DNA from 3 places in the Peribacillus sp. TH16 genome. Region 1 is predicted to be linked to each of the others. Evidence: riboswitches for the same ligand, from Rfam matches in the RefSeq annotation. Region 1 holds a riboswitch; each other region holds the start of a gene.
The links. Region 1 has a riboswitch for S-adenosylmethionine ahead of JFV29_RS05880 (Fur-regulated basic protein FbpA). Riboswitches for the same ligand answer to the same signal wherever they lie in the genome.
Positions count from the first base shown of each region.

Region 2: linked by a shared signal. The riboswitch ahead of JFV29_RS15895 (YezD family protein) and the one ahead of JFV29_RS05880 (Fur-regulated basic protein FbpA) in region 1 are both predicted to bind S-adenosylmethionine.
Region 3: linked by a shared signal. The riboswitch ahead of JFV29_RS10775 (sugar ABC transporter substrate-binding protein) and the one ahead of JFV29_RS05880 (Fur-regulated basic protein FbpA) in region 1 are both predicted to bind S-adenosylmethionine.

Region 1 is NZ_JAEKEM010000002.1:1,221,212-1,231,293, forward strand. It holds gene JFV29_RS05860 (ABC transporter ATP-binding protein) at 1-368, shown strand, start outside; gene JFV29_RS05865 (DUF459 domain-containing protein) at 461-1,153, opposite strand; gene JFV29_RS05870 (GNAT family N-acetyltransferase) at 1,387-1,893, shown strand; gene JFV29_RS05875 (aspartyl-phosphate phosphatase Spo0E family protein) at 1,983-2,174, opposite strand; gene JFV29_RS05880 (Fur-regulated basic protein FbpA) at 2,449-2,664, opposite strand; SAM riboswitch class I at 2,811-2,915, opposite strand; TPP riboswitch at 3,074-3,177, shown strand; TPP riboswitch at 3,257-3,346, shown strand; gene tenA (thiaminase II) at 3,465-4,154, shown strand; gene thiW (energy coupling factor transporter S component ThiW) at 4,170-4,691, shown strand; gene thiD (bifunctional hydroxymethylpyrimidine kinase/phosphomethylpyrimidine kinase) at 4,660-5,466, shown strand; gene thiM (hydroxyethylthiazole kinase) at 5,463-6,278, shown strand; gene thiE (thiamine phosphate synthase) at 6,259-6,891, shown strand; gene JFV29_RS05910 (MFS transporter) at 6,931-8,136, opposite strand; gene JFV29_RS05915 (aldehyde dehydrogenase family protein) at 8,435-9,922, shown strand; partial or broken gene JFV29_RS31575 (pyridine nucleotide-disulfide oxidoreductase) at 10,080-10,082, opposite strand, start outside.
Region 2 is NZ_JAEKEM010000009.1:391,726-401,807, reverse strand. It holds gene pdxR (MocR-like pyridoxine biosynthesis transcription factor PdxR) at 1-1,231, opposite strand, end outside; gene pdxS (pyridoxal 5'-phosphate synthase lyase subunit PdxS) at 1,484-2,371, shown strand; gene pdxT (pyridoxal 5'-phosphate synthase glutaminase subunit PdxT) at 2,373-2,972, shown strand; gene JFV29_RS15915 (IS1182 family transposase) at 3,117-4,475, opposite strand; gene JFV29_RS15910 (SDR family NAD(P)-dependent oxidoreductase) at 4,840-5,586, shown strand; gene JFV29_RS15905 (TetR/AcrR family transcriptional regulator) at 5,760-6,347, shown strand; gene ssuE (NADPH-dependent FMN reductase) at 6,770-7,306, shown strand; SAM riboswitch class I at 7,638-7,746, shown strand; gene JFV29_RS15895 (YezD family protein) at 7,925-8,068, shown strand; gene JFV29_RS15890 (phosphoadenylyl-sulfate reductase) at 8,283-8,960, shown strand; gene sat (sulfate adenylyltransferase) at 8,989-10,082, shown strand, end outside.
Region 3 is NZ_JAEKEM010000002.1:2,235,741-2,245,822, reverse strand. It holds gene JFV29_RS10780 (GTPase domain-containing protein) at 1-2,330, shown strand, start outside; SAM riboswitch class I at 2,427-2,532, shown strand; gene JFV29_RS10775 (sugar ABC transporter substrate-binding protein) at 2,649-3,764, shown strand; gene JFV29_RS10770 (sugar ABC transporter ATP-binding protein) at 3,830-5,332, shown strand; gene JFV29_RS10765 (ABC transporter permease) at 5,334-6,341, shown strand; gene JFV29_RS10760 (hydrolase) at 6,628-6,984, opposite strand; gene JFV29_RS10755 (hypothetical protein) at 7,178-7,906, shown strand; gene JFV29_RS10750 (S1C family serine protease) at 8,140-9,375, shown strand; gene JFV29_RS10745 (hypothetical protein) at 9,670-9,978, shown strand; gene JFV29_RS30330 (hypothetical protein) at 10,054-10,082, opposite strand, start outside.

The sequences.
Region 1 (10,082 bases):
CGAATGGTTACGATTCTCAAATTGGAGAGCGAGGCGTCAAACTTTCAGGAGGACAAAAGCAGCGAATCGCCATTGCTAGGGCACTTTTGAAGAATCCACAAATCATCATTCTCGATGAAGCGACAGCAGCATTAGATACGGAATCCGAGCATTTAATCCAGGAAGCATTGTCACGTTTATTAGTAAATCGGACTTCAATTGTCATTGCACATAGATTATCAACCGTTCAAAATGCTGACCAAATAATCGTTCTTGAAAAAGGCAGTGTCCATGAAAAAGGAACGCATGAACAGTTATTGACAAGTAACGGCAGATATAGGCAGCTTCATGACTTGCAATTCCCTCAATTAAAGGCGGCTATTACATAACAACTGCACAACCGCCTTCAATGAAACAGGTCCGATTTATATATAATAAGCCATGTGTACAGAAGTATTACTTCTGTGCACTTTTATTGAATTTATTTGAAATCATAGCTCTCTAAAATACGATTGGTAATGAGCTGATACCCTTTTTCATTTGGATGAATTTTATCACTGAAATACTCTTTTTTCTTTTTATTTTCAAATAAATCATTAGTAGGGATAAATATCATTCTTTTATCCCCTTCTACTACCTCGTTTACTGATTGGTTATAATCATGAACGTGCTTTTCAAGTCGTTGATCATCTTTTTTTGGATTATACAGCCCAACTACAAGTATATCCGCTTTTTTGTTTTTCTTTAATAGTGTAGAAAGAATCTTATTTAGATGGTCGATATACTCTCGTTTACCATCATTTATTTTTTGATCACTTATTTTTTTCAAGTTACCTCCATTACTGTTAATCAAGTCGTTTGTTCCAATATAAACAATAAACGTGTCGGCTTTGTCCAATTTCGTGTTAATTTGATTATCTTCAAGCTGATCAATGACACCATCTGTTTCCTGGCCTTTAATACCGTAATTCCAAAAACGGACTTTTTTTTCAGAATCAGGGTTATTCAATTCATCCTCCAGACCTTCTACATAACCTTCCCCATCCTTATCACCTTTTCCATAGGTTAACGAATCTCCAAAAGCCATCACATCTTCCGACTCTGAAGCCTGAAACTTATATGCAGCAAAACAAATAACTAGTACAATTACAAATAAACCTACTATTTTTTTCATTTGTTTCTCCTTATGTAATGTATTTACTATGAAGTATTTTATCTTGTAATTACCCCAAAAATGAACATACTTAACATGCAAAAAATGAATTGTCAGATAAACTGTAAAAAGTGTATGATACAATAAAAGCATTCAATGGAACGGGTTTTCGTCAACCTCCTTTTATTCATAAATAGGGTGGGAATCCCATGTTTCTGGAGATTGTATACATAATAAGGATAGGAGTTAAAATGATGGATCAGTATATAGATTTTAGGGATGCAGAACTAACAGATTTACCAAGAGTAGTCGAAATATATAATTCGACTATTGCTTCAAGGATGGTCACTGCAGATACAGAACCTGTTTCAGTGCAATCGAGGCTTAAATGGTTTGAGGAACATCATTCAGAAAAACGACCGCTTTATATTATTACATTCGAAGGAAAAACTGCTGGATGGATGAGTTTTCAATCTTTCTATGGTAGGCCAGCTTATGATTCCACTGCCGAGATCAGCATATATATTGATGATTATTTCCGGGGAAAAGGAATTGGACAAATTTCGATTCAAAAGGCAATTGAAGTGAGTCCAAAATTAGGAGTTAAGACACTACTTGGTTTTATATTTGCTCACAATGCACCGAGCATAAGACTGTTTTCTAAATTTGGTTTTGAAGAATGGGCGCATTTACCTCAAGTTGCCGAGCTAGATGGTATTGAACGGGATTTAGTAATCCTTGGTAAGCGTGTTAATATTTGAATTTCATTACTTAAAAGCTATTGCCTTCATTCAGCAGTAGCCTTTTTTAGTTTAAATGAAGGAATCTATTTTAAAGTCACTGACGAAATTTAAAAATCACTATAAAATTTTTTAAGTAAAAAATATTCTGATTTTCTTTTATTTGTTATAGCATTTAACAGCGAATCCAATTCTTGACTTGCTTGAACAGTTAGAAGGCTTGTAAAACCATAATCAGCTGCCAATTTAATCATTTCCCGTCTCTTTTCTTCTATTCTTTCTACGGTTATCTTTGGGGGCATCTATAGTCACTTCCTATTTATTCAATTTTCTTACACCTTTTATGATAAAGAAATAAGTAGTTAAAATCAACCATATATGGAAATTAAAATGTGTTATTCCACAAAATAAATGTGACAAAAAGCCTATTCCATTCTCTGTTTGTGTCTTTTTTGTGACATTTTATATTCTAGACAAATATAAAAAAGCATTCACTCATGTACACTGCGAATGCTTTAATAATATTCATCAAATTAAATAATATTTTAAGATAGTAAAGTATTTTAAGAACTCTTACTATGTCATCCACTCTGAAGGAGACTCGATATTAGGTCTATTTATAACAATCTTATATTCATCTTCAAGCACTTTTAAAGGAACATCATAAAGATGTCTTTCATCAGAGGTTTTATAAACTCCATTCGCTAATAACTCTTCAATCAGCAATGCCTTCCTCTGTTCAATTCTCTTAAATAATTCTGCCATGTAAATGGCTCCTTTCCTTGTCTTCATCAGCCCGCCTTCATATGAGCTAAATTGTAGTAACAGGTATCATTTTCACCAAATTATATCTTTTCTATTATGTCACTAAACGTTATTTCACAAAAATAAAAGCCTCTTCTAATTCAAGAAGAGGCTTACAGTAGTCCGTTCGGCTCTTCTTATCTTCCAAGCGTATGCTTGTTGGATGTAGCACAGTTCCCAAAATGGGTCTGCTGCCGAGGTTTCTTTGGGCCAAGTCCCTCCACCTCTCTGGATAAGAATTCAATATATAAATGATGTAGACATGATTTTATCCCAATATTCTTCAAAAGTCAATCACATGGTTCTCCCTTTTTTTGATAGGTATTCTCTATAGACCCCATTCAAATTGGGTTGCAATTTCCTGGCTTTCTGATATGATGTCAGTAATTACATACATTCACACCACTAGGGGAGTCTTTTTAAGACTGAGATGGAATTTGTTCCGGACCCTTTGAACCTGAACCGGATCATACCGGCGGAGGGAAGTGGATGATATCGTCTTTAAACACATGACTTTATCCATCTGCCCCGCTCCGTATTTCAGGAGCGGTTTTTTTTTTCAGATGGAAAAGGTGAATAATTAGACTGCTAGGGGAGCACTTTTGCTGAGAATCAAACCCTTTGCACCTGATCTGGTCATACCAGCGGAGGGAAGCAGGCTGTAAGAAGGAATTTGCTTCTTCCTCGGTAACAGCCGCTTTCTTTCAGAGAGCGGTTTTTTTGTTGATCAGATAGTGTATGCACTATTTACAATTTTAGTAAATTTTAAATTTCAAGGAGGATGTACCATGGAGAATACAAAATTAGAAACCTTCAGTGATAGACTTCATGAACGGGCAAAAGGAATCTGGAAAAGGAACCATACACATCCCTTTGTTCAGGCGATTGGAGATGGGACGCTTTCAGAAAAGAAATTTGCCTATTACCTAAAGCAGGACTATATCTATCTTATGGATTATTCCAAACTCTTTGCGTTAGGAGTCATCAAAGCTCATAATCTCGAAACCATGGCTAAGTTTGCAAGTATTTTGAATGAAACCCTTCAAGTAGAAATGGATATCCATCGACATTATGCTTTGGAGTTCGGAATCAGCTCAATCGAATTGGAAAATACAGAACCTACTCCAACCACTCTAGCTTATACGGGTTACATGCTAAATGCAGCCCAAAATGGGACTTTGGCCGACCTGATAGCCTGCCTCCTTCCATGCGCCTGGGATTATTATGAGATCGGTTTGCTATTAAAAGAACAAAATGGTGAAGCATTAGAAAACAATCGCTATGCTGATTGGATTAAATCATATTCGTCTCCTGAATTCGGTGAAGCACACAAATGGCTGATTGCTTTGTTGGAAGAGTTAACAGAAGGCATGCCTGAAAAGGAACTTCTTAGATTAGAGAAGCATTTTTTGGTGACTTCCCGTTATGAATATTTATTCTGGGATATGGTTCAAAATGAGCAGGATTGGCCACTGTAGGATGTTGGCATGATGATGAATCCAATCAAGAAAATGACGTTGACTGCCATGATCACGGCCATTACTACCATAACTAGTTCATTCATTTTCATCCCGGCCGGATTTGCAAAAATCTTTCCGATTCAGCATCTGGCAAATGTCATGACAGCCGTTTTATTGGGACCGGCTTATGCGGTAACACAAGCTTTTTTAGTTTCCATCATTAGAAACATGTCTGGTACAGGTTCAATTTTCGCCTTTCCGGGCAGCATGATCGGTGCACTATTGGCTGCCGTCCTTTATCGAAAAACACAAAGCTTGAAATTCGCTTGTTTAGGGGAAGTGATAGGGACCGGCATTCTTGGATCCCTAGCTTGTTATCCCCTTGCTGTCCTCCTATTGGGAGAAAAAGCAGCTATTTTTGGTTTTTTACCAGCTTTTATGCTTAGTTCATTCGCAGGTGCCATTTTAGCTTTCATTTTACTGAAAATACTTTTAAAAAATAATTATATGAAGGGGTTTTTTTATGAAAACAGCGTTAACCATCGCAGGCTCTGACTCAGGGGGCGGTGCTGGAATACAAGCTGATTTAAAAACATTTTCTGCACATGGGGTTTTTGGAATGTCTGTCATTACAGCTGTAACGGCACAAAATACAATGGAGGTACGTTCAGTACAAGCTATAGATACAGGTATCATAACGGATCAAATTGCAGCTATTTTTGAAGATATACACGTCGATGCAGTAAAAATAGGTATGCTTGGATCAAAAGAAATAGTTGAAACAGTCGCCGCGTCTCTAAATACCTTCTTACCCGCAATCGTTATCCTTGATCCTGTCATGATTTCCAAAAGCGGCCATCATTTGCTCGATGAAAAAGCTGTCTCTGCTTTAAAAACAGAATTACTGCCGCTTGCAACACTTGTAACACCGAATGTTCCCGAAGCCGAAGTCCTTTCTGGCTTGTCGATTCGAACGAAGCAAGATTTTTACGAGGCTTGTATATCAATTAAAGAACTTGGGGCAAAAGCGGTTTTACTTAAAGGAGGCCATTCAGCAGGGAATCCAAATGATCTTTTTTATGACGGAACTGACTTTTTCTGGATTAAAGGAGAACGCATTCATACAAAAAACACCCATGGGACAGGCTGTACTCTGTCATCCGCCATTACATCCAATCTGGCAAACGGACTACCTTTAAGACAATCCATTGAACAAGCCAAGACATATATTTCTGAAGCCATACGAAATAGCTTTTCACTCGGTAAGGGGCACGGACCCGTCCATCATTTTTATTCATTTTCAAAAGAAGAAAGGAGTGATTTAATATGAATGTTTCCGTTTCAGACTTATTCTTTCAGGTCAGAGAAAGTAAACCGCTCGTTCACCAAATCACTAACTTTGTTACGGTCAATGACTGTGCCAATGCCACTCTTGCCATCGGTGGTTCACCTGTTATGACATCTAGCCCAAGAGAAGTCGAAGAGATGGTCAAATTGGCTGATGCTCTGGTCCTGAACTTCGGTACGATTGATGATAAAGCCTTGGAAGCAATGGAGATTGCCGGTAAGACAGCGAATTCCCTTAATATCCCAGTTATTTTGGACCCAGTGGGAGTTGGTGCAACTTCCTACCGTACAGAACAAGTGGCAGAGCTCCTGAAGAAAGTTACCTTCCAAATCATCCGCGGAAATGCGAGTGAAATCCATCGGTTAATGGGTGGGGATATCGTTACACGTGGAGTGGATTCAGGTGAACTTGCGATTAGCAATGCAGAACTGGCAGCACGTGCGGCTAATAAATTGCATTGTGTCGTCGTAGTGAGTGGCGCCAAAGATGCTGTTAGCGATGGTAAAAATACGTCCATTATCGATAATGGTAATCCTCTATTAACGAGTGTTACAGGTACTGGCTGTATGGCTACTGCTCTTATCGGAACTTTTTCCGGAGTCACAGACAATTTCTATGCTGCGGCAGTTGCCGGGATCTCAACAATGAGCATTTCCGGGGAACTTGCTGCTGCAAAACTTCAAAAAGATGAAGGAACTGGAACGTTTCGTGTGCGATTAATCGATGCGATATCAAGAATAGATAAGGAAATTTGGATAAATGAGGTGAAATTATATGAAGAAGTCTCAAATTGATTTAAGCCTATATTTAGTGACAGAAGAGTCCATAGCAATAGAAGATTTGACCAAAATCATAGCAGAGGCGGTTTCTGGAGGAGTCTCGATCGTACAACTTAGAGAGAAAAACAATTCCTCCCTCTCCTTTTATAAAAAAGCTTCTGCATTAAAACAGTTACTACACGAACTTTCTATTCCGCTGATCATTAATGACCGGGTAGATATAGCACTTGCTGTTGGAGCAGACGGAGTTCATATCGGACAGGATGACCTTCCACTTTCAGTCATCAAACAATTAGTGCCTGACAATATGATTATCGGTGTATCAGTCTCAACTCTAGAAGAAGCTATCGAAGCCGAACAAAATGGAGCGGACTATATCGGTGTTGGTTCTATTTTCCCTACGAAAACAAAGCAAGATGCAACCTTAATGGCAAACGGAGAACTTGAGAAAATTTGCCGCAGTATATCGATTCCTGCAGTAGCTATCGGAGGTATTACCGCCGAAAATATCTCATCTCTTTCAGAAAGTGGAGTATCTGGTACAGCGGTAGTTTCCGCAATCATGAATGCAAATAGTCCACAGAGTGCCGCTGAATTCCTTTTAAGCATAATAAAAGACTTTAAGTAATAAAAAGAGAGGGACTAAATTTAGTCCCTCTCTTTTATGTTATGTCAAAATAGTATTCTTTGTCTCTTTTCCAAAAGCTACGACAACTGCCCCCACTAAAATAGCAATTGTAAATATAGTGAAAATTGTTGAAATTGGTGTACCTGCAGCAACTAAATAACCGACAAGCAATGGTCCCAAGACACCGCCAATTCGACCAATTCCAGCAGCTAAACCAGTACCTGTACCTCGAACTGCCGTTGGATACTGTTCTGGAGTATACGCATAGAGCGCACCCCATGCACCTAAATTGAAGAATGATAGGAACATCCCGGATACGATTAAGAGTGCTAACTCTTCTGCTGAACCAAAGAAAAATGCACTGACAGCCGTTCCAATTAAGTATGTGATCAAAACGAATTTACGTCCTATCTTCTCAATCAACCATGCAGCTGAAAAGTATCCTGGAAGCTGAGCTAGCGTCATAATCAAGACATATTCAAAGCTTTGAATCATACTGAAGCCTTTTAAGACCATGACACTTGGCAGCCATAAAAACATTCCATAATAAGAGAAGACCACGCAAAACCATAGAATCCACAACACGAGGGTCTGACGTGAATATTCCTTTTTCCAAACGCTTTTCATATTATTGAGTACGGATGGCCTCTGCTTCTTTTCCAGTTCCGTATACTTAGGTGAATCTGGTAGTTTCAAACGCAGATAAAGCGCATATAAAGCTGGAACAGCACTTAATAATAATGCAACGCGCCAGCCATAGACCGGAATGATGAAAAAAGAAATAAGTGCTGCCAATATCCATCCAACAGCCCAAAAACTTTCAAGAAGCACGACAACTTGTCCCCTTTTACTCGCTTCAACACTTTCAGAGACAAGTGTCGAGGCAACCGGAAGTTCTCCTCCGAGCCCCATTCCAATCAAAAATCGCAAAATCAAGAACAAACTAAGTGTACTGACTGCTGCAGACAAACCGCTAGCAATAGAAAATAATAATAATGTAATAATAAAGACGTTCTTTCGTCCAACCCTATCTGCCATTGCTCCAAAAAAAACAGCCCCCACAGCCATACCAATGGAGTTAATACTGCCAATCCACCCAACCTGTTCACTGGTTAAGTTCCATTCCTGTTTCAACGCAACAATAATGAAAGAAAGCATACCCACATCAAGTGCATCAAACATCCATCCGAGACCCGCTACACCAAGTAATTTACGTTGCGATATAATTTTCGCATTATTTCCCATATGAATCCTCCTGAAAAACTTTAGAACTTCTATTTATTTTATCCCTTCTTAATTTTAACTATTAAATATCATTTTCGCTATAGTATTTACAGATGTCATGACAAAAAACACATATTTCTTTGTGAAATTAAGAAGAAACACTTATAACTAGTTGTTTATTGAGATAATTATTATGTCGAATAATAATGATTGAATATTCTTTTTTTTTCATTTATGATAAAAATTGGCATAAATCAAAGCGTTATCAATAAGTCAGCATGTTTTGCCCAATTAAACCATTATATTCAGGAGGGTAATTATGACAAATCTAACGTTAGAGGTAAGTGGAAAGTTGCAAAAATTTTTAACAGGACCTAAAAAGCTTTTTATTAATGGTCAATTTGTAGAAAGTGTTTCAAAGAAAACCTTCTCCACTCCAAATCCTGCCACAGGACAAAAACTTGCCGATGTATTTGAAGCAGATAAAGAAGATATTGACTTAGCCGTTAAAGCAGCACGCAAAGCATTCGATGAAGGTCCTTGGTCAAAGATGAGCGCAGCTGCCCGCAGTAGGCTAATGTATAAACTAGCAGATTTAATGGAAGAAAATAAAACAGAGCTTGCGCAGTTAGAAACATTGGATAATGGGAAACCCATCAGTGAAACAACCAATGCTGATATTCCATTAGCCATTGAACATATGAGATATTTTGCCGGCTGGTCGACTAAGATTGTTGGACAGACTATTCCGGTAAGCGGAAATTACTTTAACTACACAAAACACGAAGCTGTAGGTGTGGTAGGTCAAATCATCCCTTGGAACTTCCCACTCCTAATGGCGATGTGGAAACTCGGTGCAGCACTTGCTACAGGTTGTACAGTTATTCTAAAACCTGCTGAACAAACTCCATTATCTGCGCTTTATTTGGCTGAACTAATCGCTGAGGCTGGTTTCCCGGATGGAGTCGTCAATATCGTTCCTGGTTTTGGTGAAACAGCTGGACAAGCTCTTGTCGATCATCCACAGGTCAATAAAATTGCATTTACCGGTTCTACTGAAGTTGGAAAACTAATCATGCGCTCTGCCTCCTATTCATTGAAACGTGTCACGTTGGAACTTGGCGGAAAATCACCAAACATTATCCTTCCAGATGCAGATTTCTCGAAAGCTATTCCTGGTGCTTTGAATGGTGTTATGTTTAACCAAGGCCAGGTATGTTGTGCCGGATCTCGGGTTTATATTCAAAAGAAACACTATGATAATGTTGTTGCCGATATGGCTAGCCATGCTAAAAATATTAAACAAGGGGTAGGCTTAGATCCGAATACACAAATTGGACCGCTTGTTTCTCAGGAACAGCAAAACCGCGTTCTTGGCTATATTGAAAAAGGGAAAAATGAAGGTGCAGAAGTCCTTGTCGGTGGAAGTAAACCGGGTGAAGAAGGCTATTTTGTTTCTCCTACTATATTCGCTGGTGTAGAAGAGGAAATGACAATTGCCAAAGAAGAGATTTTCGGTCCGGTTATTGCGGCAATGCCTTATGAGGATTTAGACGATGTTATTAACCGTGCCAATGCCAGTGAATATGGATTAGCTGCCGGTTTATGGACAAGTGATTTAGCCAATGCCCATTATGTGGCAGGAAAACTTCGTGCAGGTACCGTTTGGGTGAACTGTTATAACGCATTTGATGCAGCTTCCCCATTCGGTGGTTACAAACAATCTGGAATCGGACGTGAAATGGGATCCTATGCACTTGATAACTATACTGAAGTAAAAAGCGTCTGGGTCAATCTAAGTAAGTAATTTTTTATGTGATTTTAAAGAGAGGGTCTCAAAGGGGACCCTCTTTCTTATAGTTCACACATTTTTATTTTTATTTGGATAATCACTTTAGAGTCTTTACCTATTTACAATAATAGTTATAAAAAGGAGGCATTTTTTCCTATGTATGAAATTGCTATTA
Region 2 (10,082 bases), on a different contig from region 1:
GTGTTTGTTCATCCATCCCATTTTTCACGGTGAGAACAATATGCAGTCCTGATCGTTCACCAATGATTGATATTTGTTGATGATAGGGTTTAATCAAATCAATCACTTTTTCTAATTTACGGCGGTAAACTTTCCTCATACGATTTAAATGTTTTTCAAAATCTCCCTCCCTCATAAACTCTGTTAAAACATGTTGGTCAATCCTTGATACGGTTGAATGGTAGAAAGATAATTCCTCTTGATACCTCTGTAATAACGGAGCTGGAAGAACCATATAACTGATACGAATCGAAGGCATCAATGATTTGGAAAACGATCCTAAGTAAATCACTTTTTCTCCAACATCCATACTTTGTAAAGAAGGAATCGTTTTTCCACTATAACGAAATTCACTATCATAATCGTCTTCGATAATATATCTATTTGCTGCCCCTTGGGCCCAATTCAACAATCGTGTACGTCTGTTAACAGACAGAATTGTTCCATAGGGGAAGTGATGGGAAGGGGTTACATAAACTACATCAATTGAAGACTGCTCAATAGGGTTGACCTTCACCCCTTCTTCATCAACTTCTAATGGATATACATCATTTGGATAGCTACGTAAAATACGATAAATCAAGTGATAACCGGGATCTTCGACTCCGTATATGGTGGTTTTATCAAAAAGAAGAACAAGCTGCTGTAGTAAAATTTCCAGTCCCGCACCAATGATAATCTGTTCAGGGACACATTGGACCCCACGAGCATGATATAGATAGTGGGCAATTTCACAACGTAATTCATATTCACCTTGAGAATCTCCCAGTAAAAGAAGGTCTTGATGAGATTCATCGATTTTATTTTTAATATACTTTCGCCATTTTTCAAATGGAAAGTTCTCAGTATCAATTTGGCTTGGGTGAAAATGATAGAGCAATTCCCTTACTTTATTATCATTCTGTTCTAAGGGAACATTGTCAGTTTGAGTATACTCTAAATCCTCAAATGTTTGTATGTAGTATCCCTTTCTGGGAATAACTTCAACGTATCCTTCAGCAGTTAATTGTTCATAGGCAGTCTCGACTGTATTTTGACTAATCTGCAGAAACTCCGCTAATTTTCGCTTCGATGGCAGCTTCGTTCCAAAGAGAAGACGTCCATCAATTATCTCTTTTTTAATATGCGAATATAATTGTTCGTATAATGGTTCTTCACTCATACGATTTAAGTTACAGGTTAACATATTCATTTTGCTTCCGCCTTTTTTAAATAATTCGTATCTGACCCCATTAAATTATTGAAAACTGATACTTTCAATACGGTCATCTATTTTTTATACTAATTAACAAATCTAAAAAATGCAAATATTAGGGGGAAGTAGAGGGAAAATTATTAGGAACTGACCCCATTAAATTATTGAAAACTGACACTTTCAATACGGTCATCTATTTTTTATACTAATTAACAAATCTAAAAAATGCAAATATTAGGAGGAAAAGTAATGGAAAAATTATTAGGAACTGACACAGTAAAAAGAGGAATGGCACAGATGCAAAAGGGTGGCGTAATTATGGACGTCATTAATGCAGAACAAGCAAAAATCGCCGAAGCAGCGGGTGCTGTTGCTGTCATGGCTTTAGAAAGGGTACCTTCTGATATTCGTGCAGCTGGTGGTGTAGCAAGAATGGCAGATCCTCGTATCGTTGAGGAAGTATTGAATGCTGTTTCTATTCCGGTCATGGCTAAAGCAAGGATTGGTCACATTGTTGAAGCAAGGATTCTGGAATCAATGGGTGTTGATTATATTGACGAAAGCGAAGTGCTGACGCCTGCTGATGAAGAATATCATTTGTTAAAAAGCGATTTCACAGTACCTTTTGTATGTGGATGCCGTGACTTAGGCGAAGCTGCACGCAGGATTGGTGAAGGAGCATCGATGCTTCGTACAAAAGGAGAACCTGGAACAGGAAATATTGTGGAAGCTGTTCGACATATGAGAAAGGTTTTGTCCCAAATTCGTAAAGTGAGCGTAATGAGTGACGATGAATTAATGACAGAAGCAAAAATCTTAGGTGCTCCTTATGAGATTCTAAGAGAAATTAAGCGGACAGGTAAATTGCCTGTAGTTAACTTTGCAGCAGGTGGAATTGCTACTCCAGCAGATGCAGCACTGATGATGGAACTGGGCGCAGATGGCGTATTTGTGGGTTCAGGTATATTTAAATCAGAGAATCCTGAAAAATTTGCAACTGCAATCGTTCAAGCGACTACATATTATACTGATTATGAATTGATTGGCCGGCTGTCAAAAGAGTTAGGCAGTGCAATGAAAGGTATTGATATTTCTAAGCTTGCTCCATCAGAACGGATGCAGGAACGTGGCTGGTAATATGATAACCATCGGTGTTTTGGGTTTACAGGGTGCTGTTGAAGAACATTTAAATCAAATTAAAGCTGCAGGTGAACAAGCTATAATTGTTAAAAAACCTGAACAGTTAAAAGAAATTGATGGCTTAATTATTCCAGGCGGAGAAAGCACTACGATGAGAAAGCTCATGGATCGTTACGGATTTATGGAACCCATCAAAACCTTTTTTGAACTAAAAAAACCTGTCTTCGGTACATGTGCGGGAATGGTATTGGCCGCAAAGAAATTGACTGGGGATGAAGAGGCTTATCTTGGATTAATGGACATTTCCGTGAAAAGGAACGGATTTGGACGTCAGCGGGATAGTTTTGAAGCACAACTCTCGATCAAAGGAATGGAAGAACCATTTACAACTGTCTTCATCCGGGCACCATTCGCTGAAGAAATTGGTGAAGACGTAGAGGTATTAGCTCTTTATGAAGATCATGTTGTTGCTGCGAGACAAGAACATGTCCTGGTTAGTGCTTTTCATCCAGAATTAACAGGGGATAATCGTTTTATACAACTCTTCATCGAAATGGTGAAAGAAACTATCAGTAAAGTTGAAGTAAAAATGTGCTAAATATTAATGAGCTGTCCTATTTTAATAGGGCAGCTCAGTTTGTAGACAAAAGGGGTACAGAATGTTTTAATTCTGGACCCCTTTTGAAATTCCCTTTGAATTTTGATCAAGATTAAGAGATTGGGCCTCTACGAGCCCACTTTATTAAGCCATTATTGGACCTTGCCATGTCCAATTGGCAATCTTCTTTAAATTCATGGCAGCGAATGTAAGCATCGCCTGCATCGACAATTTTTTAAGTCCCCTTAAAGTAGTCCAACGCATACCATGCTTTTCTTTTGCATCTGCGAATACACGCTCTATTGTTTCTTTGCGTTTCGCATATATAGGTTTTACATCCTTGTGGTGACGCAGATGATCTGCTTCTTCCATATAATTTTGCCAGATATGGCGTGTCACCACTTTTTGATGGTCTTTGCTTACTGTACACTGTGATAAAAATGAGCATGTCGCACAAGTGTGTTTGGGTGATTTGTACTCGCGATAGCCCTCTTTATTAGTTGTTGAGTACTTTAAAATCTCGCCCGATGGGCAGAGATAACAATTAAAATGTTCATCGTAAACATAGTCATGCTTGCGAAAGAACCCTTCTTTTGTTCGTGGACGTGTATAGGGTAAAGCTGGTGTGATTTCTTTCCCAAAAAGGTAGCTTGTAATGGCTGGTGTTTTGTAAGCTGCATCTGCGGCAACAGCTTCAGGTTTTCCAACTTTCTCAATCACTTGTTCAACAAGAGGCTCTAAGATATGACTATCATGCGTATTTCCTGGTGTTACAATCGTCCCCAGCACAAAACCGTTGCGGTCTGCAGCCGCATGAAATGAATAGGCAAACTGTTTTGTTCGTTCATCTTTTACATAGTAGCCACTCTCAGGGTCAGTTGAACTTTCTTTAATTTCTTTGGTTTCTTCTTTATCAAATTTATCCGGTGGAAAAGGCTTCTTTCCCTTGTTTTCACGATCTTGATTTATTTCTTCTTGAAGGCGTCCTTGATATGCTCGTGTTTCCTTACGAACGATTTTCTTTTCGAATTTCCGCTTATTCGCACTGGCTTTCACATGTGTTGAATCAACGAATACGTGCTCTGCACTAATTAACTTTCTTTCTGAGGCTGTCATTAAGATACGATAAAAAATCTGTTCAAACAGGTCTGTATCTTTAAAGCGACGCTCATAATTTTTCCCGAACGTTGAGAAGTGAGGTACTTTATCATGGAAACCGTAACCTAAAAACCAACGGTAAGCCATATTCGTTTCAACTTCTTCAATCGTTTTACGCATCGAACGAATACCGAAGGTATATTGAATGAATGTCAATTTAACTAAAATAACTGGATCAATACTTGGGCGGCCTATCTCTGAATACATCTCTTTCACCAAGTCATAAATGAAAGTGAAGTCAATGGCCCCCTCAATTTTACGAACCAAATGGTTCGCTGGCACCAGTTGATCCAAAGTAATCATTTCAAGTTGATCTCGCTGAATAGAATTATGTTTCGAAAGCATCGTCATCACCTCAAGTTTTAATACTCCTATATTAAAACAAAAAAGACTGTAGGAAAAAGTGTTTATTTCTAATTGTTAAAACAAAGTTGATTGGAACGGAAGGTGCGAGACTCCTGCGGGAAAAGCGTGTCCAAGGGTGACCCCACAGGCGCAAAGGCGCCGAGGAGGCTCCCTGACCGCCCGCGGAAAGCGAGTGCCTGGAGTGGAAATCAACGTTCGAATTTTTACACCCCTCAAAAACTGTAGACAAACTCGATTTTCATCGAGTTTGTCTACAGTCTGAGCTGTCCTATTTTAATAGGGCAGCTTTTTGTATGCAATAAGATATAAAGGGAACTTTAAAAAAACATCATTTCGAATTTATATGACAGCAAGAGTGGCAGTTATTACAGGTGGAGCAAGTGGAATAGGCCGTGCAACATGTCTAAAATTTGCAAAAAAAGGGGACAAAGTCGTTGTTGCGGATTTTAACGAGGCCATGGCAGAAGAAACTGTTGAACTGATTAAGGCAGAAGGCGGAGAAGCTATTTTTGTTAAAACTGATGTTTCAAAGCAAGAAGATGTGGAAGCATTGGTCAATATCGCTGTAGATGTTTATGGAAGAATTGATATAATGTTCAATAACGCTGGCATAGGTGCGGGTGGCATGATTCTTGAACAAAATATGGAAGGGTACTTTAAAACGATCGGAGTAAACCAACACGGTGTGGCTTTTGGCATCATGGCAGCCGGACGTAAAATGAAGGAACTAGGAAGTAAGGGAGTTATTATAAATACTGCTTCGGTGTTTGGCTATTTAGCTTCACATGGGACTTTCGCATACCAGGCTTCTAAAGGCGCTGTAAGAATGATGACACAAACAGCGGCTTTGGAATTGGGTGCTTATGGAATACGAGTAGTAGGTATCGCACCAGGCGGTGTGGATACTCCAATTATCCAAGGATATAAAGATATGGGAATCATCGATAAATTGAATGCAAGCCAAATGCGCGGCAAATTAATTATGCCGGAAGCAATTGCGAATGCTGTTTATCTACTATCATTAGATGAAGCTGATGCGATTAATGGCAGTATTGTTATGGTTGATGATGGCTATGCATCTTTTAAATAATTTTGAAAAAGAAAACAGCGTCCTAATCCGACGATGTTTTCTTTTTATGTCTTATATGACTAATGCAAGTCTCATAGACCAAAGGTTATATTGACCGATTGGTATCATCAGGCTATTATGGAAAATAGATCGGACAAGCCGGTCTTATCTTTTTTAAAAGAAGGTTGATATTTTTGAAAAAAGGGCAGCAAACAAAAGAACGGATCATTAATGTAGCCCGGACTCTTTTTGCCAGTAAAGGTTTTGACATGACCAGAACGAATGAAATCGCTTCTGCCTGTAATGTTTCCGAAGCTACGATTTACAAATACTTTGACAGCAAAAAAGATTTGCTTTTGGCTACGATTACTCCTAGTGAAAAAGAAGATGCGGAAGTTGAGACTAGCCACCTTTCTACGGATGAGCTTGTAGAGAATCACGTTATCACATTGATAAAAAAAATTCTTGAAAATAAAGAACAGTATTCGATATTATTTCGAGAAACTCAATACGATCAAGAAATTTCTAAACAATATGTTGAGCAAATCTTCAAGCCAAATGCTAAGCTTATTGAACTTCAGAAGAGAATTGATACTGGAGAGATTCACTATATTTCCGATATTATCTTATTTAATGTAGGAATTATTTCTTTTACATTAGCTTTATCGACCCATTATGAGATTCATCAACAGAAAACGGAACCGTATTTTACTGAGGAACGAATAAAGAGTATTGCTCAGCTTTTAGTATATGGGATTCATGGAAAAAGCAATAATACATAAATAAACGGTCATAAGGCGTATGAGTCAACAAGCCGCAAATATGACCGTTGCTTTATCTACTATTAGTATTAGTTATTCAAGCTTGTACCTCTAGACTTGACGATACATTGTGCAAACTAGTGTAATCCGAAGAATGGAACTATACCTGTTATTATGGAGATGCAAAAATTAAAAGGTCAAGGAAGAAACAGATTTAAATTTCAGGAAAAATAGAGGGGGATAACTGATGAAAGTTTCTGAATAGGTTATTCATATTAATCCCGAGTTAAACACTTGACTTTTATTTTTCTGAATATTACGATGATTATATGATACATGACTTTACCTAGGCAGGGTTCTTATCCGATTTATTAGTGATTGAGTGATTTTTATTGAATCAGCAAGTCTTATCGCAGATAAGAAAATAATAGGAGGGAATTTATATGAGCGAAATCGTAATTTTATCAGGCAGTCCAGCGAGTCCATCAAGAACTGACATCTCTTTAAAACATGTACGATCACTAGTTGAACAAGTGGGGTTTACCACTGCTTATTACTCTATAACGGATTTTTCCGCAGATGATCTATTCCAAGGCCGGTATAATAGTGAAGATATAATAAAGCTTTCAGAAAAAATTCAGGAAGCTAGAGGTATCATTATTGGTTCACCAGTATATAAGGCATCTTACACAGGCGTGTTAAAAGCTTTGATTGATTTGCTACCTGAGGGTGCATTTAAAAATAAGCCTGTTCTGCCAATTATGATTGGTGGAAGTAACAGGCATTTATTGGCGATTGATTACGCACTTAAACCTTTAATTTCAATTTTAAAAGGTGAGCCGTTGCAGGGCTTATATTTTGTAGATAAGGAAATAGATAAGCAGAATCCAGAAAGCCCAATTAAAGATGGCGAATTAGTTGATCGTGTGCAAAGTCAGGTGCAAGAATTTGTTGAAGCGATTCAATTAAGAAATAATTAAATGCTGTTAATAGACTAAAAGTAAAGGCTTAAGGTTTTGAACTATTTTTATTTTCATGAGATTAAAGATTATTTATGTACAATCATTAAAACTAATTAACCTTAACAATTAGGCCTTAAACAATTGTAAAAAGAGGTAAGTAATGAAATAGACTCATTTTTTTAAGAGTTTCTCTTGAAAATGAGTCTATTTTCATATTTAACTTATACAATATCCGTTCAAGGAAAAGTGTGTATAATAATAACAGTTCACCCATTTTATTAATCCAAGTTATTTTATAAGAAAACTCCATTGACAAGGAATAAATATATGTTAATATTTAAAATAATAAAACTTATCCAGAGCGACGGAGGGAATTGGCCCTTTGAAGTCCAGCAACCTGCATGATGGATGCAAGGTGCTACATCCAACAAAATGTTGATCATTTTGGAAGATAAGGTAAAAAATATTACCTTGAAAATCTTTCCATCATGGAAGGGTTTTTATTTCTGTAAAATTCGTTTGCAAACCATAGCATTGTAAGATGTTTTGGAATATATAAATTTAAGAAAATGCATTTTATAAACGGGTCAGCTATACGATAAGCTAGTCTCGGATTTTCTTAAAGGAGGAACTGGCTTGGAAAAAGAGAATCAGCTGGAGGAAATATTTGAACGCCTACAAGAAATGCTTAAGTCGATGAAATATGGATCCATAACACTTATCGTCCAGGATGGTAAAATTATTCAAATGGAAAGAAATGAAAAGCTGAGAATTAAATAAGGTATCTGCTGACTAGAAAACTAGAGGTGGATTTAACTGATATAAAAGAGAGTATTAGTTAAATTCGTCTCTTTTTTCTAGGGTCTTTTAAGCGTTAAAAAACAACAGCGAGTATTAATCGCAAGTTACTCTATTCTGTGAAACATTTAGCAAGTTTTTAGAGGGGGCTTTAAGATTGTCTGCATTAGTAAACTATGAAAATTTCGACACAGAGATTTTGCCTGCATTTCCTGAGGACAGTGAGACAAAAGGTGCTTTAGAAGTTCTTGAGTGGGCAAATTCCCAATATGGTAACAAACTCATTTATGCATGTAGTTTCGGCATTGAAGGAATAGTACTTACGGATTTATTGGCAAAGGTCAATCCTTCAGCCAAAATTGTTTTTCTGGATACGGATGTTCATTTTGAAGAGACTTACAAATTAATTGAACAAGTTAAAAAGCGCTATCCGCAGCTTTCAATTGAAATGAAAAAGCCGGCATTGACGCTCGAGGAACAAGCAACTGAATATGGAGATGAGTTATGGCTCCGTGATTCAAATAAATGTTGCAGCATACGTAAGATCGCGCCGCTTACTGAGGTACTTTCAACGGCAACTGCTTGGCTCTCGGGACTACGCAGGGAGCAATCCGAAACAAGAGCATTAACGGAATATATTAATCAAGATAATAAGTTTAAATCAATTAAAATATGCCCGCTTATTCATTGGACATGGAAAGATGTATGGCGCTATGCCCATAAAAATGGACTTCCATATAATGTTCTTCACGATAATGGATATCCTAGTATTGGCTGTAAAACATGTACGGCACCTGCTATCAATGCCGATGATTTACGCTCAGGACGTTGGCAGGGCGCGCAAAAAACAGAATGCGGATTACATTTATCTTAATAAATAGAAAATTTAGGGGGAAATTAGTATGACAGTTAGCTTACCGCACGGAGGAACGTTGATCAATCGTTGGGAACCAGACTATGATATTACTAAAATAAACAACTCAATCGAAATTGATGAGATTGCTTTAAGTGACCTGGAATTAATAGGTACTGGGGCCTATAGTCCTATTAAAGGATTCTTTACAAAAGATGACTATCAAGCAGTGGTTAAGGATATGAGGCTTAGCAGCGGCCATGTTTGGAGCATCCCGATTACTTTGCCGATTACTGATGAAGTAGCAAAAGCTCTTACTCTAGGAGAAGAAGTAAAGTTGAATCATGAAGGAGAAACATACGGAGTTCTCATTGTTTCTGATATCTTCAGACCTGATAAACAATTGGAAGCCACATTAGTTTATCAAACGGATGATGAGAAACATCCTGGTGTGAAAAATTTGTATAACCGTGGTGAATTATATGTCGGCGGGGATATTAAATTAGTTAAACGAATCGAACGTCCACTATTCCAAGATCATTATTTGGATCCTGTTGACACAAGAAAAACTTTTGCTGAAAAAGGCTGGAAAACAGTTGTTGGATTCCAAACAAGAAATCCTGTTCACCGTGCACATGAATACATTCAAAAAACTGCATTGGAGATTGTAGACGGTTTATTTTTAAATCCGCTAGTAGGTGCTACTAAATCAGATGACATACCAGCTGATGTACGGATGGAGAGTTATAAAGTACTACTAGAGAAATATTATCCTAAGGATCGTGTCTCCCTAGCAGTTTTCCCTGCTGCCATGCGTTATGCAGGGCCAAGAGAAGCCATTTTCCATGCCATGGTTCGTAAAAATTACGGATGCACCCACTTTATTGTTGGCCGTGACCATGCCGGTGTGGGCGATTATTACGGCACTTATGATGCACAAAAAATCTTTGGTAATTTCAAACCTGACGAGTTAGGAATCACGCTATTATTCTTTGAACATAGCTTTTATTGTAAAACATGTGGAAATATGGCTTCTGCTAAAACATGTCCGCATGGTAAAGAAGATCATGTTATCTTATCCGGAACGAAGGTTAGGGAAATGTTGCGTAATGGTGAAATTCCACCAGCTACCTTCAGTCGTAA
Region 3 (10,082 bases), 1.0 Mb from region 1:
TTCAACCTGATTACCCGAATGTCACCGCAATTGCACGCTCCTTTTTTGAAGAACAAAAGGATTGGAACAGTGCTGTAGTTTTAGCCGCGAATGAAAGTATCCGTACGGAATCAATGATTTGGTTTGATGTGCTGAAAACGTATATCCAGCAAGGTGTTGCTCAATCGATGGCTCCGGATTATTTCTCAAATGTTCTCGAGGCGTTATACAACCTTGATCAGGATCGCTTTGAAAAAATGACGGTTGCACTTTGGAAAAATTATAAATATACAGATTCCTACTTTGAATGGCTTAGAGTCATTAATAATTTGATAGATGGCATCGAATTACATCCAGGTGATGTATGGGATGAGCTTTCTGTCTATTACCGGGATGCTTATGCCGGTTTGCTTGAAGGAACACACTTAATCAAAGATTTGAGTCCTGTTGTGCCGAGATTGTTGGAAAATTGGTTAAAAATCGCGGATGGAGAGCTTTCGTTATTTGCAGCGGCGTCCGTTCTGTCATGGAATGAAATTTTCCCTGATACAATTAATGCACTGGTTGTTCAGGATGCAGAAAGTCTGTTAGCAAAATCGCCTAAATTGGGAGGCGGATTGGAAGCGGGCGAAAAACTGTTCAATTCCATTATTCAGTGGGCTGAAGAGAATAACTTAACAGTTGGCAATAAGCTGAAATGGATGGTAGACGGACTTAAGGATACCGAAAATTTCAATCTTCTTCTTGTCGGAAGCACAGGCAATGGCAAAACATCCTTTATTCAGTCACTTGCTGGAGAGAGTATTGCTGCCGAGGACCATTCGTCCCTTGTCAGTGTCAAAGATGGAGATAATCTGGAAATCTATGAAATTACAGATACAGATCACAAAGTCGTTGGTGAGTTAACTGAATTGGATGAAACACGCCGTCAGCGCGGAACCATTGTCGACGTGACCCTTATTAGTGACTACCTAAGAAATAATCGCCTGCGTTTACTTGATACACCAGGGTTCAATGGGGAAAAAAGTGTAGACTCTGATTTCCAAGGGTATTTACAGGGCAGCGATGGATTGATGTTTGTTCTCGATGCACGAGCGCCTTTCACCGGTAGTGAACGAGATTTGTTATTGGAAATTCAAATGATGGCACCGAAACTTCCGATTCATTTCTTACTAAATAAGATGGATACGATTTACAGTGACCAAGTGGCAGTCCGGATGGAAGATGAAACATGGGATAAAGTGAATGCGTATTTCCCGAACGCAAAAGTATTTGCGTTCTCCAAACTTTATGACAGCAAACAGCAGTTACAGGACCTTTCATCCTTCCTTGATTCGAATTATCAAGCTGATAATTGGAAGGAAAGAAGATCTGAGAAGATTCTTGCATTCATTCGCAAAACGTTATCTTACCTGCTAGAAAAACGGGCAGCTAATGAGCGGAAATGCGAGCACTCCATTTCTTGGAATGAGCAGATGGAAGTCAAATTGAATGGAGCCGTCAATCAACTGGCAGATTTGGAAAAAGAAAAAAGTGAAAATATCATAAGGTCGTATCGTTCAATTAAAGAAGAAGTGAAAAAACAGCTTTCTTCAAGAATCCCTGAATTACTAAGAGAATGTTCTAAATCATTAACGGAAAGTAGCGATTTCAGCCAAGTTCATATACAGTTGAACGATGAAATGAATGAGCAGATTCAGGCATATATTTCAGACAAGATTATGCCGCAATATTACCGTTCTCTTCAAGACTGGATTGCTACATCTCAGTTGGAATTTACACAAATTCAACAGTTTATGGATGAGATGAGCACAGGGTTCAATGAATTGTACAAAGAAGAGCGAATTACACTTGCGGGAGACTTTAGAGTTTTGGATGATTGGCGCCGTGATGCGGATCGGATGACAAGCAGTATCCGCATTGAAGACGTTAATATTTTACTACGCCGGACCCCATCGCAATTGCTGCTTAAAGGGGCAGGGAAGCTGTTTGGAGCGATTCCGCAAAATAAAGCTAATATGTACAACCGGTATAAGAAGTACCTAGAAAGTGAAGACTACCAGGATGTTGCAGAGATGATCAGTGACCGTTTCCTTACACAATTCGGATTGTTTGAAAAATCTTTGGATAGAGATATCTCACTTTTCTATCGCGGTTCATTTGCCTTACTTCAAAAAACGATAGAACAAACACAGACTGAAATCAAAGATCATCAGGCAGCACTGGAGCATATGAGAGAAAATCCGGAAGTATACCGTGACCCGATTACTCTATTTGAAGTGAAACTACGTCAGTTAGAAAGACTTGAAAAGATCGAGAAAAAGCGTCTGGCTAAGCTACAAAGAAAATAAGTGTAATAAGAAACATTTTAAATATTCAAAAATCTATTGACTTTACGACTATATCCCTATAAAGTGGTAATTACGAAAAACGTAACACATTATATTCTCTTATCAAGAGTGGCGGAGGGACTGGCCCTAAGATGCCCAGCAACCGTTCCATTAGGAATTGGTGCTAAATCCTGCAAAACAGAAATGTTTTGACAGATAAGAGAGGGACAAGTCTGCAAATCAGCTGATTAAACCTCTCTATTCTAGAGAGGTTTTTATTTTGGGATTTACACCAACCTAATTGATAAGATTAATGAGTGAAAAGTAGGGGGAACTAAAATGAGGAAGTCAATTTTTAAAAGGGTTTTCGTTTCGGTCATAGCTTCGGCTTTGCTTTTAACGGGCTGCTCTTCAGGACAAAGTTCAACAGAATCAAAGAAGGATGAAAAAGTATCTTTTAAAAATGTCCCAGAACGATTTGCAAAAGGGGAAGGTGCCAAAATCAAAGTCATTCGTAAAATTGGCGGAGATGATCATACGGCTCAATATTTAGCTGGAGCGAAGGAAGAAGGAGAAGCATTAGGTTTTCAAGTGGATACGTATACAGCAAATGGCGATACGGCTAAATTCCATGATGCAATCGCCCAGGCTTTACAAGAAGATTATGACGGCTATATTATCTCCCATGGTGATGATGCAGCAACAGTGAATGACGTTCAAAAGTTGGTTGATGCAGGAAAGAGCGTTGTTACATTCGACTCTATTAGCGACTTATCTAAAATTGACGGTGTGACCTTAACTTCACAGGATGATGAAGCATTGGCAACACTGGCTTTTGATAAATTGATAGAAGAACAAAAAGGTGAAGCAGCGATCGCATACCTTTGGGTAGATGGTTTCCCGCCAATGGTGAGAAGAAATGCGGTGTATCAGGAAAAATTAAAAGAAAATCCTGGGATTAAAGAAGTCGAAAGATTCGGAGTAGCATCTGCAGATACTTCGGTTCAGACACAAAATGCGGTAGCCGCAATGTTGAATAAATATCCCAAAGGCAAACTAGATGCGATTTTCGCAACATGGGATGCATTCGCAATTGGAGCGGCTCGTGCGATTAAAGAAGCTGGCCGCGATGAAGTGAAGATATACGGAATCGACGTATCTAATGCTGATCTTCAAGAGATTCAAGCGAAAGGCAGCTCTTGGTCTTACACGGCAGCTGTCGATCCGAAATTGATTGGTGCAGTGAATATGAGGATTTTGGCAAAAAAATTAGCGGGTGAAGAAACACCGCAAACATATGACTTAGAAGCTTCACTTATTTCACAAGAGCAGATTCAAGCTTCAAAAGAAGCGGTCAACATGGCCAACTTGTCCGGTATTGTCGAAGGATGGGGAGTATCAACGGAATTTGAAGAAGAATGGATGAAAGTATTGAAAGATCATTATAAAAAGTAAAAAACAGAGTCATTAGACACTCTCTTTCTAGTGAAGAGAGTGTCTGTTTAATAGGGGGAATGGGCATGAGCACACAACTAGAAATGAAAAAGATATCGATTGAATTTCCGGGAGTAAAGGCGCTTAGTGAAGTTGATTTTTCAGTACAATCAGGGACAGCCCATGCAGTGGTCGGCGCAAACGGAGCAGGGAAATCTACGCTAATGAAGGTCTTATCGGGCGCTCATGCCCATTATACAGGTGAAATTTTTCTGGATGGAAAGAAGCAGGATATCCGTTCACCGAAGGCTGCACAGGAACAAGGTATTCAAATTGTTTATCAGGAAGTAGATACGGCACTCATTCCTTATTTAACTGTTGGGGAAAATGTAATGTTGAATGATACGGTGCAAAACATGGGCAAAAAACAGATGGTCCATTGGAAAGAGTTGCATAGAAAAGCCACTTATATCCTGGCAGAGATGAAAATTGGTGTCTCTTCGAAAAAGCTGGTGAGAGATCTTACCTTGGCTGAAAAACAGATGGTTCTGATTGCAAGAGCAGTCTCGACGGAATGCAAATTCCTGATCCTCGACGAACCAACTGCTCCGTTAAGTTATACGGAGACGTCAGAACTATTTCGAATTGTAAATGAATTAAAGCAAAGAGGCGTTGGCATCATTTTTATTTCCCATCGTCTTCCAGAGATTTTTGAAATTTGTGAAGAAATTACGATTATGAGGAATGGGAAAAGTGTTGCATGTCGAGAAGTAGCGGATATTACCCAAAACGAAGTGGTCGAGGGAATGCTTGGGAAAACAATGGATGAACAGTTCCCTGTTGTAAATGCTGCGATTGGTGAAGTTGTTCTGGAAGTGAAGGGACTGTCAGATGCCGAAAAAGTTAAAAATGTTAGCCTTCATCTAAAAGCAGGAGAGATTGTTGGTTTGGCAGGATTGGTTGGAGCAGGGAAAACAGAGCTGTGTAAAACCCTATTCGGTCATACTGCTATCACAACAGGGGAAGTCGTGATGAATGGTAGAAAGCTTTCATTGAAAACACCGCACCATGCAGTAAAAAGTGGTCTGGCACTTGTACCGGAAGAACGCAGGAAAGAAGGCATTCTTGTTCAGGAATCAGTTGCAACGAACTTGACTGCAGCAAGTGTCGGAAAATTCAGCAAGATATTCAGCTTTGTAGATCGTAAGGCGGAAAAGAAAAAAGCGAAGGAACTTATTACGAGTCTTGGTATTAAAACCCCTTCAGAGGAAGCTAAGGTTGAAAACTTGTCAGGTGGTAATCAACAAAAGGTCGCTATCGGAAAGTGGCTGATTGCTGATGCAGATGTATACATATTTGATGAACCTACAAAAGGCGTCGATGTAGGGGCCAAGAAGGACATATTCGAATTGATTGCCCAACTTGCCAGAAATGGGAAGGCAATTATATATGCATCATCTGAGTTGTCTGAAATCATCGGTATTACTAATCGAACTTATGTGTTATATGGTGGAAAGACAGTCATCGAATTAGAGACAAGCAAAACCAATGAAGAAGAACTACTATTCTACTCAACAGGAGGCAAATAGGATGAGCACACCGATTCCTGTTCTCACACAGACAACAAAAGCGAAGAAAAAAGTAGACTTATTCGACTTTTTCTATAAATACGGCACAATCTTGACGATTATCATTTTGGTTGGGATATTTGCCGTTTCAAATCCATCTTTCATTCAAGCTAATAATCTAATTAACATTCTGCGTTCTATTTCAATCGTGACCATTATTGCGATTGGAATTACGATATCCTTAACTGTGGATGGTTTTGACCTATCCGTTGGTTCTGTAGCATCATTGGCTAATGCGATCGTCATTTCGATGTTTGTTTGGTTTTCGCAGGATACCCTGATTGCCATATTAGCTGCAATCGGTGCGTCGCTTGTAGTAGGAGCATTAAATTCATTCATGATTGTAAAATTGAGAATTCCTGACATGCTTATGACATTAGCGACCATGTTCATCATCCAAGGGATTGCTCTTACCTATACAAAAGGAGCAACGGTTTCACAAAATATGGTCATGCCTGATGGAACGTTCGCTGAAGGACTGATCAGCCCATTTTTCGCTAAGATTGGACAGGTCCCTTGGATTATTCTGATCATGGCAGTCATTGTGATAGCTACCCATATCTTTTTGACTTATACCAAGCACGGTCGTTATATGTACATTATTGGGGGAAATAAGGAAGCTGCCAGACTTTCTGGAATTTCGGTAAATAAATACAAAGTACTGGCCTATCTCCTTTCGGCTCTCTTTGCCGCAATCGGGGGAATTGTCCTTGCTTCCCGTGTCATGACATCCGAAATCAATTCCGGGTCTCCTTACTTAATGGATGCTGTTGCAGCAGCATTTATTGGTTCATCCGTTCTAGGAGCAGGGAAACCGAATGCCTTCGGAACCTTCATCGGTGCAGTCCTGATTGGAATCCTTCAAAACGGACTGATTATGATGTCTGTCCCATACTACGCGATGGACATCGTTAAAGGAACCGTACTTGCCCTAGCGCTAGCGGTTACCTATTATAAGCAAAAACACTAGACTTATGTGTGAATGACACCTTACTTTTCATCGTAAAGTAATCCGCAAAACGTTAAATATACCAGAATCGTTACCTATTGAATGCAACAGTTCTGGTATATTTTTATTTTGGATTATGCATTTTCAAAACTAATCCCATCATAATTTTCTTCCTGAAAAACTCCAAACACTCTGATCGTCTGATGTACCCAATATGTTAAATCACTTTCTTTCGAAGATGCTTTTTTCATCCTCGTTCTTTTAAAAAATAGAAACTTGTTATTTCAGGTTCTGTTTAAGCATTCTCCTATTTAAAGTTTTGGATTTCCTCGTTGCCTTTGAATTTGTTATCTGCCAATATGCCGATTTCTTCAATATGGTTTCGGGCTGTTTCATCGCCTAATTTATAAATGATGGCGTACAGCTTTTTCATAGCTTCATCGTATTTATCATTTGCCCGGTCATGATGATAGAGAAGATAAGGTACATGAGAACGAGCGTATGACTCCAAGTCATCTGTTCGATGTTCCTCTAGGCATTGCTTTAATTCTGCTAGTTCTTCATCTGTAGCGTGTATAGTAAAGCTTGGATTTTCCTCAAGTTTTTTTCCTAGTACATCGCCGCTGACCAAATCCACATGATAGGTCTGTTTTTCCTGCATCATTTTTTCATCACCCTTTCAAGCGTTTATCTATGATGTACCACTATTTGTAAAAATATAATCATAAAAGTGAACATTCTCCATAATAAATCGATAGAGATAAAGATGTCAGATATTTCTTGTGAAATCGGGTAAGATAGATTTATAGAATAATATGGAAGTGTATGTGTATTCAGTAAAAGTGAGGAGTGACTTTTTGAAGAGATTACTCATATTTATTTTAATGATGGCATTAATTGTTTCAGGCTGTACAACCAGGAGTTACGATTCCAACATGGAGCTAGGAAAAAGTCAGGTGGAAGAGGGAAATTATTTAGAGGCCCATGAGGCATTTGAATTAGCGTATAAAGAAAACCAAACAGGGGAGACGAAAGAGTTAATGGAACTTTGCGTCCTTTTGGCAGATGGAATGAAGAAATACGAGGAACAAGATTTTGAGGCGGCTCAAGTGTTTTTTGAAGAAGCTGCTGCATATAAGGCAAATTATGAGAAAGGTAAACTCATGGTACAAAAGGCAATTGGAATGTCCTCAGAAGTTGGAGAAGCCAGTGCAGAGCCAGTTGAAGACACTGAGGCAGAGCAATCGAGGGGTGAGTCTGAAGACCCAGTTATCGAGTCAGAAGAAGAGGATGAGCCAGTGGAGGCCCCCGCCACATCGAAGCTAGCTGATAAAGGAAATCACGAGAGTAACAAGGATTCAGATAAGACATTGACGAAAGCTCAGGCGGAAAATCTGGTGAAAGACTACGCTGACATGGAAAACTATCCTCAGCTTCAAATCCAATATGATCGTGAAGATGAAAAGGGAGATTACATATTCCAAGTGTTTGAAATGGTCAATGACAGTAAGGGAAGTGGGCATAAGGCTACTTGGGGTTGGTATGGCGTGAATAAGAAGACAAAAGAAGTCTATGAGCTTATGTAAGAAATAGTATGGATGAAAAAGGTGCCTTGTTATTTGAGGCATCTTTTTTCGTAATGGGGGGTAAGAAATCTCAGAGCTATTAACCAGTCAATATTGTTCTTTTTTCGGTCAAATCTACATTAATTTTATCTTTTTTGTAAAAAGTTTGCCGTATTCTTTATTTCTTAAGAATTTTTTAATAATTACTGTTTATGATGGAGCCAAGTAAAGGACTTTCATAGGAGGGATAAAGGATGGAGAATTATAATGGGGATGAGCAAGTTCGGGTGAAAGCTGAACCGAAAAAGGGAAAGTCGCTTTGGTTAACTAGTCTTGTTTCTGGAACTGTTGCTTCTATAGTTACATCTTCTGTGTTTGTATTTGGCGGAGATTTTATAGATGCAGAGAAAAATACAGTGACCGAATCATCACAAACTGCAGGGGCAGAACAAACCGAGAGCGTGGAAAAGAATAAGAGTATAAATACAGAAAAGTTATCGACAAGCACAGATTCAAATGAAAGAGCAGATATGGTTGAATCAGCTTCAAAATCGATTGTAGGTGTCGTAAATTTACAAGAGATGCAAAATCAGAACCCATTCCAGCAGCAAAGCACGGAGAGCGAAACTGTTGAGAGCGGCACGGGGTCAGGAGTTATTTATAAAAAAGATAATGGTAAGGCCTATATCATCACGAATAATCATGTTATTGAAGGAGCTAAGGAAGTAGAAATTTCATTGTATGATGGACAAAAGGCAACTGCAACAGTTGTTGGTGCAGATGCTTTAACAGACCTAGCGGTTTTGACGATTGATGCCTCGGTAGCACCAGAGGGAATTAATTTTGGGGATTCAGATAGAATGCGTCCAGGTGAAGAAGTTTTGGCCATTGGTAACCCTCTCGGACTTGATTTCTCACGTTCGGTTACGCAAGGAATTGTAAGTGCAACTGGGCGTTCTATATCAGTCGATACATCTGACGGAGAGTGGGAACTTGATGTCCTTCAAACAGATGCGGCAATTAATCCTGGCAACAGTGGAGGTGCATTAATCAATACTGCTGGTGAAGTAATAGGCATAAACAGTTTGAAAATTTCTGAAAGCGGTGTGGAAGGCTTAGGTTTCGCTATACCAAGTAATGACGTAATACCGATTGTAACGGAACTGATAGAAAATGGAAAAATCACGCGGCCATATTTAGGGGTCAGCTTGGCGAACACAGAAGAACTTCCACAGTATTATCTTCAAAATGTCCCTGAGGCTGCAAAGTCAGGAGTAATGGTAACGGGTATAGAAACTGGATCGGCTGCTGCAAATGGTGGACTTAAGCAACAGGATATCATTGTAGAGATTGATGGAACGAAAATTAGTACCTCTGCTGAATTAAGGAAACATCTATACACAGATAAGAAAATTGGCGACAAAGTAAAAGTTAAAGTGTATCGAGGTAATGAAGAGAAAACCTTAACGATTACGTTACAAAATTCATAAAAAAAGAGAAATGACTCCTGAGCAATTGGCAGGAGTCATTTTTATAGCTAATGAGTCGATAAAATATTTGGGTAAATAATAAAAAATAAATGATAGTATAAAAAATGGATATTATCGGAAAAATAGGTAGTGTATTTTAACTATTTGGTTTATTTTCCATATAGTCTTGAATACCTAAAAGTGAGTTGTAATCACTTTAATTTGTCAAGGTTTTCATTGTGAATATATTGAAAATTATAAAAAGTTTGACAAATTTGTGAAATGTCATAAAATAGAAAGAAAGGGGATGAAATAATGGAAGCTAATCAGAAGATGTTAGATGCAGTGAAGTGGGTATCAGGCACAGGTTGTGTAATCGGAATTATTATTTTTGCTTTAAGTTTATTTGTAAGCGATTACAATAAGGATTATATTTTAACTGCTGTTGGAATGGCCATTACATTAAGCGCAGCTGCCATTTTCCTAGTTGGTATATTTTTTGTCCTGACAGAAGAAATGGTGATGAACACACATAAGGGTGAAAGAGTTGTACCGGAAACAACTAAAATCATAAAAATAAATTCAAAAGTTAAAACAAAAAGAAGTACCGAATTCAGTAACTAAAGCAATTAATAGAGGGTAATAAACGTTTGTATAGATGGCCTTCTTCATCAGATTCACAAACATGCATGAACATAACTATTTGTTCGCTACTTGCAGGAATGAAG